DNA from 2 places in the Granulicella pectinivorans genome. Region 1 is predicted to be linked to the other one. Evidence: riboswitches for the same ligand, from Rfam matches in the RefSeq annotation. Region 1 holds a riboswitch; the other holds the start of a gene.

Region 1 (3,411 bases):
AATCGCAGGAATTGCATAGCGCGCAGCGGTTCCGGATCGATCCTCAATGCAGAGGGATCGACATGAGAAAGTTCACTGAAATTGTCAGCGAAGGATTCATCTGGGGTGTTGGCATCACCCGTCCAGCTCCTGGGCAGGAGAAGCGCGCAGCCCTGTACATCACGACTACACTCTTCGGATCGATCTTGGCGGTCATCGCATTGTTCCTTCTGCTCCTCCACACGCTGTAGCACGCAACGTGCGGCGTCGCATGCCCCTTTCCATAGCAGCGGGCAACGGAGTGAAAAGCTTTACCCCACATTGCGGTCACTCAGAAAGACGCGCAGGTCGCGAAGATTGTTCCCAGTGGGACCGGTCATCAGCGTGTCGCCCAATGCGTCGAAAAGGGGGTAGGCATCGAAGCTTCTGAGCGCCAGAACAGGATCGAAACCTGCGGCTGCGGCGCGCTGCCACGTCGTACGGTCGACGACGGCTCCGGCCGCGGGACTATGGCCGTCGATGCCATCGGACCCGGCGCTGAGGAGCGTCAAGGGGAGCGCACGGCGAGCCAGCTCTCCGGCACAATACAGCGCAAATTGCTGGTTCCGTCCCCCCCGGCCGGCTGGGCCGTCCACCGTGACCACTACCTCACCCACAGAGATCAGGCAGGCTTTCTCATATTGCAACGCGTGTTCCGTCGCCCGTCCGAGCAGATAGTCTGCCGCGTGCCGATAGGGATGGTCGTCACACGAAGAATCGAAGAGCACGGTGTAGCCGAGCGCGCGTGCGGCGTCCGCGGCGCGTGCCGCCAGTTGCTCGCTCGAAAGGATGGCCTCGAAGGTGGCTCTGGCGAAGACGCCGTCCGTATCTTTGGGCGTCTCGGGAAGAGCAGGATCGGCGAAGCACGCCGCAACGGCATCAGGGAGAGGCGAAGACAGTCCTCCGAGAAGAGCACGCGCGTCCGCCAGCGTCGACGGATCCGGCATCGACGGCCCGGAGGCGACCGCGTTCAGCGCATGCGCGGGCACATCGGAGACGAGTAGAGTGACCTGCGCGGCCGCACCTGCCGCAGCTACGGCGAGCCGCCCTCCCTTGACCGCCGAGAAATGTTTCCGGATGATGTTGATCTTCTCGATGGGCAGGCCAGAGGCCACCAACGCCTTGTAAAAGTCGGCGACGTCATCGATGCGGATCGTGGGATCGAGCGGCAATTCAAACATCGAGGAGGCACCCCCGCTGATGAGAAACAGGACAAGCGTCCTGGCATCAGCCGTGCGGAGCAGAGCCAGAGCAGCCTCGGCCGCCTGCCGGGAGACCTTATCCGGCGAAGGGTGCGCCCCATGCAGGACGGTGACCCCCGCAGAGGTGGGAAGTGTCGCCTCCGGCGTGACGACCAGCGCCTGAATCGGCAGCAGCGTGGGTGCGAGTGCCTCGCGAGCCGCCTCGAACATCGTTGCCCCGGCCTTCCCGATCGAGAGGACCACAATGTGGTCCAGCTCGGCAACCCGAAGAGTGCGGCCTGTGACGGTCAACGCATCGGCGCTTACCGAGAGTGCGTCTCGAACCGCTTCCCCGACATCAAGGGTCGCAAGCGTGGTGTGGAAGATGGCGGCAGCGTCATGATTCATACGGTATCCATTCTTAGCACGCAGCAACGAACCTGTCGCGTCGGTGCCGAAGAAACATCGAACACACGCTCTGACGAGCCCGCAGCTCGACGTTCCCCCCGCTCCATGGGTGCCTGGGGATGCTAAACTTCAAGTAATCTCTGGTGCTCGAAAGAGTGAAAATGGGAATCCGGTGAGAATCCGGAACTGCCCCGCAGCGGTAAGCAGGAACGAACGCCCAACAGGTATTGGCCTCATGGCTGAGAAACCGGGCAAGTAGGTAGCCTGCAAGTCCGAAGACCTGCCAGAGACAATCGCACGCGCCTCCGAGGGGAGGTGGAGTCGCAATGGCCTCGTCTCTACATTGCGTGGAGTTTCCAGTCTCTGGAACCGTTGTCTCTTCATCGAACATCCTCTCCCAGGTCTGGGAGTCTTCATGGTCATATCCGTTGTCACACGGCGCGACACGCTGAACGCGAAAGGAACCCCTGCGTCATGACGGGATTTCTCATCGCGGGCACGTCGAGCGGCGTCGGCAAGACGACCGTGACCCTCGCTCTCATCGCCGCCTTTAGAAAACGTGGACTCATCGTGCAGCCCTTCAAGGGCGGCCCGGACTTCCTCGACACCGGCCATCAGACCCTGGCCTCCGGCCGGCCCTCCCGCAATCTAGACACCTGGATGCTCGACCACGAGAGCAACCGCGCAGTCTTCGCCTCGGCCTCCCAAGGCGCGGATGCAGTGATCGTCGAAGGCATGATGGGCCTCTTCGACGGCAAGGACGGAGCCTCAGACGCAGGCAGCAGCGCGGAGATCGCACGCCTCCTTCAACTCCCCGTCGTCCTCGTCCTGGACGCCGGAAAGAGCGCGCGCAGCATCGCCGCCGTCGTCCTCGGCTTCGAACTCTTCGATCCGCAACTCAACATCGCCGGCGTCATCCTGAACCGCGTAGCGAGCGACCGTCACTTCCACATGTTGAAGGCGGCCATTCACTCTCGCTGCGCCACGCCTCTGCTCGGATGGCTTCCACGCGAACCGGCCATCGCCATTGCGGAACGCCATCTCGGATTGCAGACAGCGGAAGAGCAGTCCGCCGCGCACAACGCGCAACGGCTGGACACGCTGGCGCAGTTGGCCGAAACCCACCTCGATCTCGATGCTCTGCTCACCCTGCAGTGCGGCATGCAATTCGAAGCATTCGCTTCGACGCCCGCCCCCGCCGCGCAAGTCCGTATCGGAGTAGCCCGCGATGAGGCCTTCAGCTTCTACTACGAGGACAACTTCGATCTCCTCCGCCAAGCCGGAGCGGAGATTGTTCCCTTCAGCCCACTCCACGATCGAGCCCTTCCACCCAACCTCGACGCCCTGTACCTCGGTGGCGGCTATCCGGAGCTGCACGCAGACTCCCTCAGCGACAATCACTTAATGTTGATGGCGATCCGTGCATTTGCCGCCACAGGCAAACCCATCTACGCGGAGTGCGGCGGCATGATCTATCTTGGCGAATCGTTGCGTCTGAAAGACGGTCGTTCTATCTCCTTCGCGGGCTTGCTTCCCCTCACCTTTGCGATGACCCAACGTCTCGTCCGTTTCGGCTACGTCACCGTCGAGTTGCTCCACGATTGCCTCTTGGGGCCTGCCGGAACGACTTTTCGCGGCCATAGCTTCCATCACTCCGACGTCACGTCCGACGTCGATCGTTCGACGCTGTCGAAGGCCTACCGCATCTCCTACTCTCTTGCGAGCAAACAGGAGCTGGAAGGCTTTGGCACCGCAGACCGCAACGTCCTCGCAAGTTACATCCACATCCACTTCCGCACCAACG
Region 2 (3,411 bases), 480 kb from region 1:
AGTTTGCCGTGTTCATGTCATGCGTGCGACGGCGGTCGTCCCCCGTATTCTTGCGCAGGTCCAGGAACTCCTCGATGTCGATGTGCCACGTCTCCAGATACCCGCACACCGCTCCCTTCCGCTTGCCTCCCTGGTTCACCGCGATTGCCGTATCGTTCGCCACCTTCAGAAACGGAACCAACCCCTGCGACTCACCATTCGTCCCGCGGATATGCGCCCCTAGGCCACGCACCGCGCTCCAGTCGTTGCCCAGGCCACCCGCATACTTCGAGAGCAACGCATTGTCCTTGATCGACTTGAAGATCCCATCCAGATCGTCCGGGATCGTCGTCAAAAAGCACGATGAAAGCTGCGGCCGTAGCGTACCCGCGTTGAACAGCGTAGGCGTCGAGCACATGAAGTCGAAGGACGACAGCAGCTCATAGAACTCGATCGCCCTGGCATCCCGGTCGATCTCTCGCACAGCCAGCCCCATCGCAACCCGCATGAAGAACGCCTGCGGTAGCTCGAACCGAATCCGGTCCCGATGCAGAAAATACCGGTCATACAGCGTCTGCAGCCCCAGAAACTGAAAGTTCCGGTCGCGCTCAGGCTTCAACGCAGCCGCCAGCCGCACCAAGTCGAACGCCCCCAGTTCCTTATCCAAGATCTCCAGCTTGATCGCCAGTTTGATGTACTCCGGGAAGTACTCGTCGTAGCGCAGATCGATCTGCCGCTGGGACCCGCTTACCACCTCTGGCAGCACAAACCCCAGGGCTTCATCACGCAATCCGTTCAGCAGCAGTCGCGCACTTACGTACGCGTAGTTGGGCTCCTGCTCCACCAGCGCACGCGCCGCCATCGTCTGCGCGAGCCCCAACTCATGCAGCAGAATGCCGTCATAAAGGTTCCGATGTACCTCCGCCATCACGGCATCGACCGATACACCATCGAGCCCGTCGCACGCCGTCGCCACCACCTGCCGCAGCGCTGCCTCATCCAGTGGCTCTGTCCGCCCATCCTGCAGCTTCACGTTCAGCCGAGGCTGCGCCGGGGCCGCACCCACCTCCTCGCGCTTGCGACGTTCCTGCATGCGCTCCGCGCGGTACAGCACGTACGCCCGCGCGATCTTGTGCTCGCCCGAGCGCATCAGCGCCAATTCGACCTGGTCCTGAATATCTTCAATGTGGATCGCCCGTGCCACGCCCGCCCGACGCGTCAGCGTCTCGACAATCTGCCGAGTCAGCCCATCGACAGCCTCGTGGATGCGCCGCGACTCACTTGCGGCATTCCCTTCAACCGCCAGAAAGGCCTTCGTAATCGCAATCGAGATCCGGCTTGGATCGAAACCGGAGAGACTCCCGCTGCGGCCAATCACCTGAAAATCAGGCGTGGCGGACGTCGAGGAGTGTATGGAGGCAGGGGGAGGAAGGGTCCCAAAATCGTGTGTTGCGGATGCGGCCATGGATAAATCTCCTTGGCCTCTGAAGCGTGCGAGAAAACAGCGGGTCGTCCTCCGCGAAGGACAAAAGTACGCTGCCACCTCGCCTCCCCTCGGAGGCGCTAGCGAATGTTTCGATGGCAGGTCTTCGGACTTTGCAGGATCGGACCTAATCGCCGGACTTCCCAGAGCAAAACTCCAGTGTCATCTTGGGCTTTCGTACCTGCTTACCGCTGCGGGGCAGTTCCGGACTTTCACCGGATTCCCTTTTCACACTCCGCGAAGGAGTGACCATGGAATAAACCCACTATAGCTTGCGACCCCACCTGGAGAGCAACTACCAATTGTGGATATCTCGGCACAGCCGACAACACCCGCACCAAAGGGCTACAATCCCCCCAAAGGAATCCATGCGGTCATTTGGGGTTGTTGGTATAGCTTCTGCGGGTTGGGTGGGCTTGTTTGCTGCGGCACAAACTAACACCCTTACCAGGGAGAAGTCCGACCACGGTTGGCGTCTTCTTTTTATCCGCAAACCCTATCCCGCCACGGCCTCGTCGGGGATCGCCGGCAGCACCTCTTGATGCTTCACCTTTGCCACGATCATCACCAGGACCCCGGCCAGAACGCTCACCAGAGCGGCCAACTGCGCGTTGCTCATGCCCCAATACAGCTTGGGGTTCACCCGGACGAACTCGACCAGGAACCGACCGATGCCGCTCAGCACCAGGTAAAGCCCGGTCAGCCATCCCAGAGGCAGCATCTTCTTGCCCAGCCTCCACAAGAACCAGCCAATCAGCAGCGCAAACAGAAACTCGTACACCGGAGTAGGCTGCACCAGCGCGTCCGGCGGCGTCGGAGGCACCAGCGCGTCCTTCGCCATGTGCACACCCCACGGCAGCGTCGTATTGATCCCGTAGTCTCCATCGCCCGAGGTGAGACATCCGATGCGGCCTACGCCGTAGCCGATGGCTGCCGCTGGAGCGGCGAGGTCCAACATCCTTACGGCGGCGGCCCAACTGGTCCGACCTTCCGGACGAGCCTGCCGGCCTTCCCACATCAGCCAGCCGATGCCGAAGACCAGTCCGCCAAACCACGCGAACCCGCCCTGGAGGTACTTCAGGAAGCCCAGCAGCACCTCCATCGGGTGGGACCAGCCGGGCAGCGCAATCTGCTTCATCTCCGCCACCAGCGCATGGACATCCTGCAGCTCGTGCCACGTCTTCGCGCCCAGCACGCCCATGATCGTCACCAGCGTCACGATGCTCAGCGCATCGGCGTCCACGCCATTGCGGATAAAGTTCTTGTGCAGCACGATCCCCGCCACCACGGCCGCCAGCCACAACAGCAGCCCAAACGTCCCCAGATGTAGCGGTCCCAGATTGATAAACGGATACATAACCCTCGCAAAAGGGGCCGAAAGCCCCAGCACCCAAGTATACCGAAGCGCGCCAGACGCCGGGACCCAAGACTTAAGCACTGTTCTCCCACAGCCCAATCCGCGATACGCTAGTACCTTATGGCAACGACGACCCCCTCCTTCCCGTCCCCCTCCGTCATGGAAGTCCTCTTCTCCACCGAGCAGATCGCCGCTCGCGTCAAGGCCATCGGCGACCAGATCACCGCGGACTACGCCGGCCTCACGAAGAACGGCCAACCCATCGTCCTTATCGGAGTGCTCAAGGGCGCGGCCATCTTCCTTGCCGACCTTGCCCGCTCCATCCAGGTCGACAACACCTTCGACTTCGTCGCCGTCTCCAGCTACGGCCGCGCCCGTGTCTCCTCCGGAGCCGTCAAGCTCATCAAGGACATCGACAACCCCATCGAGGGCAAGCACGTCATCCTGGTCGAAGACATCCTCGACACCGGCCTCACCCTCAGCTACCTCCGCGGCCTCATGCTCCAGCACAAGCCCGCCTCGCTGAAGATCGCCACCTGCCTCGACAAGCCCGAGCGCCGCCTCGTCCCCATCGAGGCCGACTACATCGGCT

Evidence for each region. A riboswitch is a leader RNA that binds a small molecule or an ion and turns the genes downstream of it on or off. The one in region 1 is predicted to bind cobalamin.
Region 2: another riboswitch for cobalamin. It lies ahead of BM400_RS14380 (ribonucleoside-diphosphate reductase subunit alpha); the one in region 1 lies ahead of BM400_RS16515 (cobyrinic acid a,c-diamide synthase CobB).

Annotation. Positions count from the first base shown of each region.
Region 1 is NZ_FOZL01000001.1:4,112,815-4,116,225, reverse strand. Features, by position in the region: gene BM400_RS22145 (hypothetical protein) at 63-230, shown strand; gene BM400_RS16520 (glycerate kinase type-2 family protein) at 291-1,607, opposite strand; cobalamin riboswitch at 1,732-1,909, shown strand; gene BM400_RS16515 (cobyrinic acid a,c-diamide synthase CobB) at 2,082-3,411, shown strand, end outside.
Region 2 is NZ_FOZL01000001.1:3,628,672-3,632,082, forward strand. Features, by position in the region: gene BM400_RS14380 (ribonucleoside-diphosphate reductase subunit alpha) at 1-1,444, opposite strand, end outside; cobalamin riboswitch at 1,543-1,731, opposite strand; gene BM400_RS14385 (prolipoprotein diacylglyceryl transferase) at 1,959-2,819, opposite strand; gene hpt (hypoxanthine phosphoribosyltransferase) at 2,940-3,411, shown strand, end outside.